Regions from separate parts of the Vibrio sp. 1F263 genome, predicted to be linked through region 1. Evidence: predicted binding sites of a transcription regulator. Region 1 holds the regulator's gene; the other holds the start of a gene.

Region 1 (7,627 bases):
TAATGAAGTCGTGTGGCAAGGCGATAGTGCAACACCAGCACAGGTTGAATCTGCAGTAGCAGCGGCGCGTGACGCTTTCTTAGTTTGGAAACAATTGAGCTTTGCAGAGCGTGAAGCGATCGTATTGAACTTTGCTGAGAAGGTAAAAGAGAACAGCGAAGAAATTGCACAGATTATTGCAAAAGAGACGGGTAAGCCGATTTGGGAAACTCGCACTGAAGCGGGTGCGATGGCGGGTAAAATCGCTATCTCTATTCGTGCTTACCACGAACGTACGGGTGAAGCTTCACGTGAAGCCGCAGGCAACCAAATCGTATTGCGTCATCGCCCATTAGGCGTAATGGCGGTATTTGGTCCTTATAACTTCCCAGGTCATCTGCCTAACGGTCATATTGTTCCGGCACTGCTATCGGGTAATACCGTGGTATTTAAGCCGTCAGAGCAGACACCTTGGACGGGTGAGTTTGCGATGAAACTGTGGCAAGAAGCAGGCCTTCCAGCTGGCGTGATTAACCTAGTGCAAGGCGCTAAAGAAACTGGTATCGCACTGGCTGATGCTAAAGGTCTTGATGGCGTGTTATTCACGGGCAGTGCTAATACCGGTCATATCCTTCACCGTCAGTTCGCAGGTCAACCGGGCAAGATGTTGGCGCTAGAGATGGGCGGCAACAACCCTATGGTGATCACTGACCAATTTGGTGATGCTGACGCGACGGTTTACACCATTATTCAATCGGCTTTCATCAGTGCGGGTCAACGTTGTACGTGTGCGCGTCGCTTGTATGTGCCTGTTGGAGAAAAGGGCGATCAACTGCTCGATAAGCTTGTTGCGGCTACCTTGAAGATTCGTGTTGATCAGCCATTCGCTGAGCCAGCACCCTTCATGGGCCCACAAATCTCTGAAGCGGCGGCTAAGTTCATTTTGGACGCGCAAGCTAATCTGCAATCGTTAGGTGGTGTAAGCCTAGTCGAAGCCAAAGCGGGCGAAGCGGCGTTTGTTTCTCCGGGTATTATCGATGCAACCAACATTGCTGAACTGCCAGATGAAGAGTACTTCGGCCCATTGCTGCAAGTGGTTCGCTACCAATCGCTAGAGCAAGCCGTTGAACTGGCTAATGACACGCGCTTTGGTTTGTCTGCAGGCCTAGTTTCAACCGACGATTCCGAATGGGAATACTTCGTTGACCATATCCGTGCGGGTATTGTTAACCGTAATCGCCAGCTAACAGGTGCAAGTGGTGATGCACCATTTGGTGGCCCGGGTGCTTCAGGCAACCTACGCCCAAGTGCTTACTATGCGGCTGACTACTGTGCTTACCCAATGGCGTCAATGGAAGGTGGTGAAACTCAACTGCCAACTACGTTTAGCCCAGGTATTGAGCTGTAGTTTTGGTTCTTAAGCTTTAACTTGATGAATCATAAGCTTATGAGCTCTAGGTTCATGAGTAACAGATTCATTGATTGATTGTGTAATAAGGAAGCGGTGTTATCGCTTCCTATTTTCACCCACGTCCGACACCTAGATTGGGCGCTAGATAATAATAGAACAAGTATGTCACAGGCTGATGGCTGCTGACTCTATGTCCAGCCTCTCCCTTTCTAATCCAAATTACTAGCTTGCTAGAACCTCTGACAAGGAGTCACCATGACGCCCGATCTACTCTTTAAATCACTATGGAATGATTACATTCACAGGCTTTGTCCATCGGCTGAGAAAGTACATCACTTGCTGAAAGAAGACGAAGCCCTGATTAATGATCATATTGCACTGCGTACTTTTAATGTTGCACCGCTGGGGATTGAAACACTGGCCAAGCCTTTCCTTGAGTTAGGTTACAAGGCATGTGGCGATTACTTGTTTGAGAGCAAGAAGCTAGTGGCTAAGCATTACGAGCATCCAGATCCAAAACAACCAAAAGTGTTCATTAGTGAGTTGAAGGTCGAAGAGTGTTCAAGCGACTTACAACAGATCGTTGCTAAGTTGGTTGGGCAAGTAGACGCAAGCAAGCTTCAGGGTCATGAATTCTTGTTTGGTGGTCGTCTTTGGGGTTTGAGCTTCGCAGATTTCCAAGTGCTAGCAAAAGAGAGTGAATACGCTTCTTGGCTCGCAGCTCATGGTTACGGTGCAAACCACTTTACGGTGAGTGTGAACCAGTTAAATAAGTTCGATGAAGTGCAGGCCGTGAATGACTATCTGAATGAGTCGGGATTCACTATCAATGCGTCAGGTGGTGAGGTGAAAGGCTCTCCAGAGGTCTTATTAGAGCAATCATCAACTATGGCAGACAAAGTCCCAGTTTCATTTGTTGAAGGCAATGAGATGATTCCTGGAGGCTTTTATGAGTTTGCTAAGCGTTATGTGATGGCCAATGGTGAGCTTTATACCGGATTTGTCGCGGCTTCAGCTGACAAGATCTTTGAAAGCACCAACGGTTAAAGAAAGATACGAGTACGGGCTTTGCCCTAGAGGTGCGGGTACGCTTCGCTTCGAGATACTTTAGAATAGTGAAGTCCGATTTCTAACTTTGCTTCCCGCATCTGTTCTTTAGACCTTTAGAAAACAAAAAAGCCACCAAATTCGCATTTGGTGGCTTTCAAATTTTTGGCTCAGTTAATCGAGATTAACGAGTGCCGTATACCACGATGGTCTTACCGTGTGCAGAAATTAGGTTCTGCTCTTCTAGCATCTTCAAGATACGACCTACGGTCTCACGAGAACAACCAACAATCTGGCCAATCTCTTGACGAGTGATCTTGATTTGCATGCCGTCAGGGTGAGTCATTGCATCTGGCTGTTTTGCTAGGTTTAGTAGCGTTTGAGCGATACGACCTGTTACGTCAAGGAACGCTAAGTCACCAACCTTTTGGCTAGTTACTTGTAGACGGTTTGCCATTTGCGCTGAAAGACGCATTAGAATATCTGGGTTCACTTGGATAAGTTGACGGAATTTCTTGAAAGAAATCTCAGCTACTTCACAAGGAGATTTTGCACGAACCCATGCAGTACGCTCTTGGTCTTCTTCGAACAAGCCAAGCTCACCGATGAAGTCGCCTTGGTTTAGGTAAGAAAGAATCATTTCCTTACCTTCTTCGTCTTTGATAAGAACTGCCACAGAACCTTTAACGATGTAGTACAAGGTTTCTGCCTTTTCACCAGCATGAATCAAAGTACTTTTTGAAGGGTACTTATGAATATGACAGTGTGAAAGGAACCACTCTAATGTTGGATCGGTTTGGGGTTTACCTAGAACCATAATATCTTACTTCCTCTGCAGGGTATGCTTGCCGCTTTCCATATTTTAGCTAAGCCTGAATTGACCTAGCTAGGATAAGAGCACTCGTTGAGTGCTGCAAGCTATCTTGTGTTTCGTTTAAGAATAGTATCCTTTTTCAGGTACTATTTCTTGATTTTAATCGTGACCAAGCTACGATTTTTTACGCAAAATTGTGCACATGATCACGGTATGAAAAGTAATCAACCAGAATGTTGTTTTGTTAGCCTATTTTCCCGGTTTCTATAAGTTGTTGCAGGATCGGCCTTACAATGAGCTCCATAGCAAAACTCATCTTGCCTCCTGGCACCACAAGCGTGTTATGACGTGACATAAATGAGCCATCAATCATAGCCAACAGGTAAGGGAAATCGACGTTTTTGATGCCGCGCAAACGTATAACCACGAAGCTTTCGTCTAAACTTGGGATCCCTTTTGCATTCAGTGGATTTGATGTATCTACGGTAGGGACACGCTGAAAGTTGATATGAGTACGCGAAAACTGCGGGGTAATGTAGTTAAGGTAATCATCCATTGAGCGAACAATAGAATCCATCACCGCTTCGCGAGAGTGACCACGATCGCGTGTGTCACGAACGAATTTCTGGATCCACTCCAAGTTTACGATAGGTACCATGCCGATAAGCAGATCGACGTGTTGAGAAACATTGATGTCACCATCGACTACGCCACCGTGAAGACCTTCGTAGAACATCACATCCGAGTTTTCAGGGATCTCTTGCCATGGCGTAAAGGTGCCGGGCATTTGATTGTAAGGCACGGCTTCATCGAAGGTATGCAGATAGCTACGGACTTTTCCCGTGCCTTCATTGCCGTATTGACGGAAGAAATCTTCTAATGCACCAAAATCGTTAGCTTGTGGACCAAAGTAGCTGATGTGCTTACCTTGCTCGCGCGCCTTACGGATCTCGACATCCATCTCTGGTCGAGTGAAGCGATGGAAACTATCCCCTTCAACCCAAGCTGCCTTCACGTCCATCATATTGAACATTTTTCGGAAGGCTTCTGAGGTAGTGGTGGTGCCGGCTCCAGATGAACCCGTCACCGCAATAATTGGATGTTTAGCGGACATGACAACCCTTGTCTTTTGAGTAACTTACTTGTTAGCAATCGTTTACCACTATAACACGGCTCCTTTATGAGCGCAGCTTAGAAGCGTTTTGTGACTTGAATATCAACTGTTTCATGCAGTTCAGAAAACACGATACTCACTTCTCCTGAGGCTAATTGATGTTTCACTTGGTCAATTTTGTTTTGCAGTGAAACTTCTACGTCACCATAGTCCGTACCTTCACGCAGTACGAATTCTTTGATGAGGTTTTCCAGTGTCTCTGGCGCAATGTCTTGCCACGGGATGATCATAAATACTTCTCTCTTTTATGTTCATGGGTAGGTTTATTGTTGTAGAAATGAGTGAGCTTAGTAATATTTTAACTGTTATTTACTAAGGCTCGTCATTATGCCGAATCTTGTAGACTTTCATAGTAGGCGGGTAATGCTTCTTCTAACCAAAATCTTGGCTTGAGTGTGCTGCCGGTAATGAACCCCACATGACCGCCTTTTTGAAACAGTCGATAATCGATGTTATCAGGCAGAACGAACTTTGGAATCACATCATCGGTCATGAAAGGATCGTCCTTGGCATGAATGATCTGAGTTGGTAGTTTGATCTTCTTGAGTTTAGGTAGTGCGGAGCATTGTGCATAATAATCTTGGGCATTTTTGAACCCATGCAGAGGCGCCGTGATTTGTTCATCAAACTCATACAGTTTGGTGATCTTCTTAATGGTTTCCGCTGTGACACCAAGCTTTTCCTGTAGCAGGCTAACTTTTTTCAAGGCGTTTGATTTTAGAGAGTTGAGTAGATACTTCTTATAGAGTTTGGAGAAGCCCTGCTCAATGCGACTAGAACAACAAGCCAAGTCAAATGGAGCAGATACTATGGTCGCCGCCGACAGCAATGGGTCGTCGGCATACTCAGCCAAATAATTCGCCAGCATGTTACCACCCAAAGAGATACCAACTGCAACTTTGGGGTTGTTGGGGAACTGCGCGTGCAGATGCCTTAGGAAAAAGCGCGCATCTTCGACTTCACCTGAATGGTATGCACGAGCCAAGCGATTTGGTTTTCCGCTGCAACCTCTAAAGTGCATCATCACTGATAGCCAACCATCTTTAGCAAATGCATTCATCAGCCCGTTGGCGTAAGGGCTCTCAAAGCTCCCTTCTAATCCGTGGAATAGAACGAATATTGGCTTGTTACTTTTATCATCATTGCTTGGCGTGTCACCGTCTGGCGATTCACTCCATGCAAGGTCTAGGAAATCGCCGTCGGGAGTTTCTAAGGTCTGCCATTGAGGAGCAAACAACGCCTGCTTTCTAATAAATCTTGGCACTAAGGTTTGTAAATGTGGATTCGATAGGCCAGCGGCAGCGGTAAATATTGTCATAAAAACAGTCCATGCTTCTTTTATGGGCTTTGATAAAGTGTTGAGCTTTTAGCGAAACGCCCACGTTTTTATTTGAGCTTGGTTGATTCTTAGCATAAGCGCAAGGGTTTCACTGATATGATCGACCAAAACAGGTGATGGGTAACTGGTTGAATAATATCAAGGTTGGGCGTATTAAAGACTCCCCCAAATGTGTTTTAGTCAGCATGCGATCATGGTAGCGAGAGAGCGCAGTTAAGCTTGGAGCTTGATTGAATAAAAGGAAAAGGAAATGCGTTAGGGCTGTGGTGCTGGTTCAGAAAAAGCGTCGTAGAGATTTTCCGCCCCTAATAAACGACAGTACTGTAAAGCGAGCGGTGATTGTTGGTTCGCAGTAAGTTGAAGAGACTTAATGCAGTCGACGAGATCGGATTGCTGTTGTTTCTCAAGCTGTAGCTCAAATTGTAAGGCTTCACGGTAGAGTGAATCAACAACGTGTGCTTTGAGGTGTTTACGCAGCTCTCGATAACTATGAAGCAAGGTTTCAGAGCGACTTAAGCATTGTTGCACCTTGTGCCACTCCTCCTCAGCGAAAGAGAGTTGCTGCTCATCAAGCCATTTGAGAAGCAGCAGTAGATTGACGTTGCCATGGAATTGGTTTTGCAAAGCTAAGCACGCATCCTTAACACCGCGCACACTGTAATACTGAAGGCTAAATTGCCATAGTCGTTCCAGTGTTAGTGATATTGGTGCGTGCTCTGGGCTCATAAGCTATCCATATCCAGTTCCATCTGCTCAAGCTCTTCTTGAGTGGACATCCAATCCATTTCAACTTCTTCTAGCTGTGACTTACTGCTCGCTTGTAGAGCGAGTACTTTATTCAGTTTAGCCTTATTTTCAGCTTCATACAGTGAAGTATCGGATAATTCTTGCTCGGCTTCTTCAAGAGCCAACGTTAATTTATCCATCTGCTTTTCAAATTGAGTCAGCTTTTTACGAATTGGTGCCGTCAGTTTACGGAACTCTGCTTCTTTACGTTTCTGATCTTTTTTTGCTGCTGCACTGTTGGCGCCATCTTTTGCTGGTGCCAATGCTTGTGCTTCTTTGCGCTCAACTTTCTGTTGTTCGGTTAGCCACTTGTAGTAATCGCTAAGGTCACCATCAAACGGTGCAACTTGACGGTCGTGTACAAGGTATAAATCATCAGTAGTGGCACGAAGTAGGTAGCGGTCGTGCGATACGATAACCATCGCGCCTTCAAACGTCTGCAACGCAAACGTTAGTGCCTGACGCATATCGAGATCCAAGTGGTTGGTTGGTTCATCGAGTAGTAATAGGTTCGGTTTTTGCCATACCAGCAGAGCCAATACTAAACGCGCTTTTTCACCACCGGAGAACGGTGCCACTTTATCGAGTGCTTTTTCACCTTGGAAGCCAAAGCTACCTAGGTAGTCACGCAGTTGTTGCTCGGTGTGTTTTGGCGCAATCTGCATCATGTGCTGAAGTGGTGTCTCTTCCGGGTGCAGCGTCTCTAATTGGTGCTGTGCAAAGTAACCCATTTTAACGCCTTGCGAATAGCTCAGCTCACCACCTTGCTGTTTCAGTTCGCCAGAAAGCAGTTTAATCAGCGTCGATTTACCTGCACCATTTCGACCAAGCAAACCAATACGGCTGCCCGGTACTAGGTTTAGGCGAATCTTCTCTAGAATCAGGTTGTCGTCGTAACCCGCCGATACCTCGTCCATCATCATGATTGGGTTTGGTAGTGCGTCTGGTTCTCTAAATTCAAAGCTGAAAGGGTTATCAAACTGAGCGGGCAGTACTTGTTCCATTTTTTCTAGCGCTTTAATACGGCTTTGCGCTTGGCGAGCTTTTGAAGCTTTGTAACGGAAACGGTCAATGTAG
Region 2 (7,627 bases), on a different contig from region 1:
CAAGGAATGGATTGTCTTCTTCTATTGGGAAGTAAGGTAACGCCTTATCTCCACCAATATCCAAGGTTCGCATCACCACTTGCTTCTCAGGGTAACTCGCAAGCACAGAACGATACTGCTTGAATTGTTCGTCCTCTGACGGAAACCTTTGCTGCAACAAGAAAGAAATTTCGGTTCGATACAGACCAACCCCATCAACCCCTTGGTTGATAGCGATGTTAGTGTCTGCACTCAAACCCGCATTAAGCAGAATCTCGACTTGCTTGTCGTCTTTCGTTTTTGCCGGTAAGTACAGTTCTCGATTGACCATAGAGGAGAGCTCACTCTCTTCTAGAATCAGCCCCCGATACTCTTTGAGCAGGTTTTTAGTCGGCTCAATAAAGATCTCGCCGCTATACCCGTCAACAATCGCTTGCTTACCATTAGCTTGCGAAAGATTAAGGTTAACTCCCATAACAGAAGGAATACCCAAAGCTCGAGATAAAATTGCTGCGTGCGAGTTCGCCGCCCCTTCCAAGGAAATAACCGCTAATAGTTTTTCTTTAGGAATAGACGCTAATACAGAGGCCGTTAACTCACGAACCACCAAAATAATCGGTTTATCTAACGTGCGAAGTTCATGTTCAGAATTGTGGAGGAAATAGAGCAGTCTTTGACCAAGCTCTCGGACGTCTTGCGCTCTCTCCCGAAGGTACACATCTGACATACGAGCAAAACGGTTAGAGTAACTCTCAACAACCTGTCTCAATGCCCAATCGGCTTTGTCGCCTTTCTGAATTTGACTCTTGAGATCCTTACGTAACATGGGATCGTTGAGTAAGTGAGTAAACAGATCAAAGATCGCCAACGCGTCTTTATTGATTTCACTATCTAAACGCTTTCGCATTCGCTTAAAATCATTGAGAGCATTTTCGACAGCGACTGCCAACAGCTCATGCTCCCTTTCAACATTGAGCGTCGAAGCAGGGTAAACATCGGTGAGTTCAGGCTGAGTGTTGTCCCACCATAAGTCACCAATCGCCACACCCGATGAAGCTGCAATACCTTTGGTCGCAGGTAGCTTCTGTTGCTCTAACAGCCAATGGCCTTGAGTTTGGGCATGCGCCACAATAACCGCAAGTTGTGCTGAGAGTGTAACAAGGAAGGATTCTTCCATCTCACTGAATAAACGGGGGGACTTCTGTTGAATGACCAATACGCCAAGCACTTGCTTGCGATAGATAATCGGAGTGCCGAGAAAAGAGTGATAAACCTTTTCTCCAAGCTCGGGAAAAAACTTATAAGCAGGGTGAGCAGACGCTTGTGCAAGGTTGATCGGTTCAGCACTTCTTTTAACAAGGCCAACCAAACCTTCGTCAAAACCAATGTGAATACTATTGCCTTTGAAGATCAGGCCTTGAGTTGCCATCAACTCAAGACGCTGCATATCATTATTTGCCAAATACACGGTGCAACATTCCGTCTGCATCGCGCTGCATGTCTCTTTAACCAAAATATCAAGAGCCGTCGACACATCTTCAACTCTTGATACGTGTTCAACTATTTCCCTTAGTTGGCTGAGCATGCTTAACCTCTACGCAATTTGCGCTTTCCTTTTGTTTTTCGCTCTTTAAACGGCATTGCTAAAGATGCGAATTCTTTCATCGCTCGACGGTAAACATCTCGCTTGAAAGATACAACTTGTCGAACTGGGTACCAGTAACTCACCCAACGCCAACCATCAAACTCAGGTGTGCTTCCACGCTGCATATTGATATGCGATTCATCGCAATCTAAGCGTAAAAGAAACCACTTCTGTTTTTGTCCAATACAGACAGGTTTAGAATCCCACCGAACCAGTCGTTTGGGCAGCTTATAGCGTAACCAATGACGACTTGTCGCGACGATCTTTACATCCTTTTTAGTAAGGCCAACCTCTTCATATAACTCGCGGTACATTGCCTGTTCCGGAGTTTCACCTTCATCTATTCCCCCTTGAGGGAATTGCCATGAATGTTGCCCGTATCGTTTAGCCCAGAAGACCTGACCATGGTTGTTACAGATTACAATACCAACATTTAATCGGTAACCATCGCCATCTATCACTGGCCAACCTCTATCTAAATTTTTAATTACACTGATTTTTCCACATATCCCCAATCGGAGCAAACTTAGTGACGTGACAAGCGCTATATTTATGAATAATAACTACGAATATGGATAAGTTTTGCTCAAATCTTAGTTACCCACACAAGAGTGAGACATAGACCACATTTATTCACCTTTTCTGTGAATAACTATGTGAAGAATTACCCTCAATCGTTTTTTTTAATCCATAGATTCATCAGAACCAAAAACAAAAAATCACCCACACCAAAATAAAATAATTAAAAATCAATAAATTAAAATAAATCCATCAATTTTAAAAACATGAAAAAAGCAAAAGATCTTTTAAAAATCACCCATGGTTAAAGATCAACCACTCCGATGTTTATCCACACTAGTAAGTGAAAGATTCATTTCAAACCCTATTTAGCAAGCATTTTATCCCCTGCAAACCCCTGTTTATTTATCCACTAAATTAATATTTCAATTAATTACCTTCATGTCCTGTGGATAACCATGAGTTTGATCCCTTCTCTAGCTAGGCGATCATTTCTTAACCAGTCGTCATATGGTGATAACTTCTGGTAAAATCATTTTTTTGATCATGCCTTTTATTATGAAACCAGAACCACAAACACAACAAGAGCTGTTAGACAGAGCATATGCTATTGCAGGAATGACCTTCAAAGAGCTCGCCGATGAAGCCAATATGGTTGTACCAAACGACCTAAAGCGAGATAAAGGCTGGGTTGGACAACTATTGGAATGGCACTTGGGTGCGCCAGCTGGCAGTAAACCAGAACAAGATTTTGCCAAGCTCGGGATCGAGCTAAAAAGTATCCCGATTGGCTATTCAGGGAAGCCACTCGAAACCACCTTTGTTTGTGTCGCGCCATTGATGGGCGTGCAAGGCATAACTTGGGAAACCAGTCACGTTCGAAACAAGCTGTCTAAAGTGTTGTGGATCCCAGTAGAGGGAGAAAGAGAGATCCCGCTGACAGAAAGGCATGTAGGATCCCCTTTATTGTGGACACCAACCCAAGCGGAAGACGAGATCTTAAAAAGGGATTGGGAAGAGCTCATGGAGCTGATCGTGTTAGGTAATGTTGAACAGATAACAGCAAGACACGGCGAAGCACTGCATTTGCGACCAAAAGCCGCCAACAGTCGAGTGTTAACAGAAGCTTACGGTGCAAGTGGAAAACCAATAAAGACCAAACCTCGTGGTTTCTATCTACGAACTCAATTCACCCACAGATTGCTAACAACCCATTACGCATAGAAAGCCATTACGCATAGAGGTTTTATCTAGCATAGATAGGCTAAAAGATCAGTACGTTATAAACCGTCTCAATTTAGAAGTAATTTCTCACTACAACGCTCGTTAAAAATACTCTCTAATGAGGTTTGAGCGCCAGTTCAATATCGCAGTAGCTTTGGTTGGGTTCATTACCAAACTCATCATACGCGTTGTGCAAGCGAAGGTAGGCCTTTTCAAAGCCGAGCCGGAGTAATTCCTCTTTCACTTGATCCAAGGATCCAAAGTGAAGCGGCTCGCCGTCTTGCTTTACCGGTTCTAGCTTGTGTTTGTACTCCACCGCCAGCAAATATTCAGAGATATCAGAGCAACCAATAACGTACACTTTCGGTGTCTGATAAGAGTCTTTGTGCTCTCCATGTAACCACATGTCTAATTGATGCTTCTGCATAGTCAGCCTCCCTTGCTCTGTAAAGCTTAGTAGAACTCTTTTCCTTTACTAGATAACGACTTAAAAAAGCAAAAAAAGAGAAGCAAGAGCTTCTCTTTTTTGGCCAGTTCTAGTTCAAAAATTTGCATTTTCGACGCCATAACTATCGCTGATGTTTATCTTGTGGGGTGAAAGGCGCTATCACCCCACAAGATTACGTCGGTATTCGCGCGCTTAAGACTCGACGAAGATGACGAACTCGGCGCTCAATCGTGACAACTTCAGGCTCAGAAAAACCAATTGGTCGACCATCGGCTTCAAGGCCAATATCTCTCAATAAATGGGTGTTGTTCCATGGTAGATCATATGAACTACGACGAACTTTTCGTTGCCATTCACGCTCTTCACGACGAAGGTCTGCACGGATAAGAACTGTTGCTAGTTTTAAATATACTGAGTGACGCATAATAACTCTCCAGTTGTGGAATAAACTGAGGAAAAATAGCGTTCTAGATAATATGAGGGCTTCTCACTTAGCTGCTATTTTTCCGCAGCCAAATAAGGGTACGGATCTATTAGTTAGGTTTATCTTGGGTGTTTCGATCGGCCATGGCTGATGTGTGTGACATATCAGTCACCATGTCAGTACACGGATCAAACGACGCGCAAATATGCTGTATAAAATCGAAATGTTTCATTTGCGCCTCCAAGCTAACTAAAAAATCCAAAAAGAAATGGGGTAGTAAAAGCAGACAAGTTTTTGTTAAGTCGTTGCTTTCACGGTTAAAGTCTAACCAAGTGAGTATATTATTCAACCGCTAATTGGTTAACATTTTTAAAACAATGCATTCGCCTGAAATATCAGTTGCATATTCATTTACATATAACATATTCACTATGATTATATAAAATCACAGCATATCTCTCTTAGGGTCGAACGAGAAAACAACGGACTATCCTTCAGAAACAAAAAAACCACGTAGATACGTGGCCTTTAATTTTCGGTGACTGGATAAACTCATGTTGAAAGAGTCTAAACAACCCCTTCAGAGATTAGGCTATGTTTATTCAGCAAGCGGTACATCGTCGCTCGTGATACACCGAGCTCCTTAGCCGCCAATGAAACCTGACCACCGTAAGATTCCAATACAATCAGCAACGCATCGCGCTCTGAGCGCTCTCGAATACTCTTCAAGCTTCGGCGTTCATCATTCTGCTTCGGTAAATCCAGTTGGTGATCCTCAATAATCACAGCATCAGACATCAACACAACACGCTTAATCTGATTCATCAGCTCACGCACATTTCCAGGCCAATGGTATCGATTCATCGAACAGATAGCATCGTCTGAGAAGCTCTTCGCTTGAGCATTAAACTCTTTCGAGTACTCACGTAGAAAATGATTCGCCAGTACTGAAATATCGCTCACACGTTCTTTTAAGCTTGGAACGTGAATACGCAGAACATTGATGTAGTGATAAAGCTCTTCATTGAAATCGCCCTCGATCAACGCCTTCTCGATATCAGAGGAGTTCGCAGCCAGGATACGTACATCGACAGATTTGGGTCCATTCGCGGTTTCAATCTTACCTTCTTGCAGAAAGCGCAGCAGGTTCAACTGCTGATTACGTGGCATCGCCAATACATCATTGAGTAAGATGGTTCCGCCGTCGGCTTCTTCCAACAGACAAGGTGCTGCAGCGGGCTGTGCTGAGATACCAAATACCTCGGCTTCTATTCTCATTTCAGATAAGGCACGACAATTGACCGTTAAAAATGGCTTCTGCGCTCGCGAAGAGTTTTGATGAATTGAGCGTGCAACCGTCTCTTTTCCTGCTCCACTCTCTCCGTAAATCAGGATACTGACATCAGTCGGCCCAATGCGCTTTACTTGGTCTCTCAAACGCTTCACAGCCACAGAGTCGCCAAGCAAACCCATATTGTTGTTGATGCCGTAGTTTGGCCATACTTTCTGCTCAAGCTTGAGCATACCCAATTGGTGACCAATGGTACTCAATAACTGGGCATCTGGGATTGGCGCCGTGAAAAAGTCGATACAGAAGTTCACGATAAATTGGCAAATGGTATCAGAGCTCAATTGCGATTCACGAATAAAGGCGAGCCATCTTACTTGCTTGTTGTTGCTCACGAGATTAGCGATACCGTTAAGGCTAAACTCATCATGACTAAGATCCACAATGCCAATGCAGGGGCCAATATCAGTAATTAAGGCATCGGCTTTTCGTAAATCTGCACACTGGGTACATTGCCAACCCACTTGTTCTAACACTGATAACCAGGGTTCGTACGCACCACCAACGACGATAAGAGAACCTGGTAAGGAATCCATCTTAAATTGAGTTCCCATCCTTCTTCCTTATTCTGTTTTTATTTTTTCAATCAGGCTAACACGAGTTAAACGAATCATACGGGTACAAAGTTGCCGCAAGATCGTATTCAGATCCGATACGTATAGTAATGAGACTATCTTAGATTTTTTGTCTCAATGGTAAGACTATGTCATAAATAATCATTTTTCGAATCAAGAGTGCGGTACGAGCTAGGTTTTGACGCTAAAAACCGAAAAAGCCACCCGAAGGTGGCTTTTAAATTACACGGGCAGTAACACCCCATAAGCGAAAATTACGCTTGTGGGCGCATTGCCGGGAACAAGATCACGTCACGGATTGTGTGCGTGTTAGTAAATAGCATCGCTAGACGATCGATACCAATACCTTGACCCGCTGTTGGCGGTAGGCCGTGCTCTAGTGCAGTAATGTAGTCCGCATCGTAGTACATAGCTTCGTCATCACCCGCGTCTTTTGCGTTAACTTGTGCTTTGAAACGCTCGTCTTGGTCTTGTGCATCGTTAAGCTCAGAGAAACCGTTCGCTACTTCACGGCCACCGATGAAGAACTCAAAGCGGTCTGTGAAGAATGGGTTGCTGTCGCTACGACGAGCCAGTGGAGAGATGTCCGCTGGGTAACCCGTGATGAACGTTGGTTGAATTAACTGAGGCTCAGCCGTTTCACCAAAGATCTCTTCAAGAAGCTGACCACATGTCCAGAACTTCTCAACGTAAAGACCCACTTCTTCTGCAATTTTAACCATCAATTCTCTGTTCTGAAGATCATCTTCAGTCAGAGCTTGAATGTTTGCATTTTCAGGTGTGTAGTGTTTGATTGCATCGAACATGCTCATGCGAGCGTAAGTGCCACCGAACTCAACTGTTTCGTCACCGTAAGGCATAGAAGTAGAACCAAGAACGTCCATCGCCGCTGTGCTTAGCATCTCTTCCGTTAGATCCATTAGATCTTTGTAGTCAGAGTACGCTTGGTAGAATTCCATCATTGTGAATTCTGGGTTGTGACGTGGAGAAAGACCTTCGTTACGGAAGTTACGGTTGATCTCGAATACACGGTCAAAACCACCAACTACTAGACGCTTAAGGTAAAGCTCAGGTGCAACACGTAGGTACATGTCGATGTCTAGTGCGTTGTGATGAGTGATGAATGGACGTGCTGTTGCACCGCCTGGGATCACGTGCATCATTGGCGTTTCAACTTCTAGGTAGCCTTTTGAGCTCATGAAGTTACGGATTGAAGACACAAGCTTAGAACGCACGATGAATGTGTTACGAGAGTCTTCGTTCACGATTAGATCAACGTAACGCTGACGGTAGCGCATCTCTTGGTCAGTTAGACCGTGGAACTTCTCTGGCAGAGGACGAAGTGCTTTAGTTAGCAATTCAAACTCTTCCATGTTCACGTAAAGGTCGCCTTTACCAGACTTGTGAAGCGCACCTTTAACACCGATGATGTCGCCGATATCTAGGCCTTGGTACTTCTCTTTCA

The links. The regulator CRP, encoded in region 1, controls carbon source genes, mostly activating them, when cyclic AMP is high. The targets are predictions, from matches to a motif close to TGTGANNNNNNTCACA.
Region 2: the regulator CRP is predicted to act here: its motif matches at 2,237-2,252, upstream of rppH (RNA pyrophosphohydrolase).

What each region holds. Positions count from the first base shown of each region.
Region 1 is NZ_JBGONI010000011.1:13,436-21,062, reverse strand. It holds gene astD (succinylglutamate-semialdehyde dehydrogenase) at 1-1,387, shown strand, start outside; gene ACED25_RS09775 (DUF1338 domain-containing protein) at 1,646-2,437, shown strand; gene crp (cAMP-activated global transcriptional regulator CRP) at 2,622-3,254, opposite strand; gene ACED25_RS09765 (phosphoribulokinase) at 3,496-4,365, opposite strand; gene ACED25_RS09760 (YheU family protein) at 4,443-4,655, opposite strand; gene ACED25_RS09755 (hydrolase) at 4,751-5,743, opposite strand; gene ACED25_RS09750 (TIGR02444 family protein) at 6,020-6,490, opposite strand; gene ACED25_RS09745 (ABC transporter ATP-binding protein) at 6,487-7,627, opposite strand, start outside.
Region 2 is NZ_JBGONI010000013.1:54,067-61,693, reverse strand. It holds gene ptsP (phosphoenolpyruvate--protein phosphotransferase) at 1-1,564, opposite strand, end outside; gene rppH (RNA pyrophosphohydrolase) at 1,567-2,085, opposite strand; gene mutH (DNA mismatch repair endonuclease MutH) at 2,702-3,367, shown strand; gene ACED25_RS10940 (DUF6482 family protein) at 3,483-3,794, opposite strand; gene ACED25_RS10935 (hypothetical protein) at 3,988-4,239, opposite strand; gene vpsR (cyclic-di-GMP-binding transcriptional regulator VpsR) at 4,807-6,141, opposite strand; gene lysS (lysine--tRNA ligase) at 6,417-7,627, opposite strand, start outside.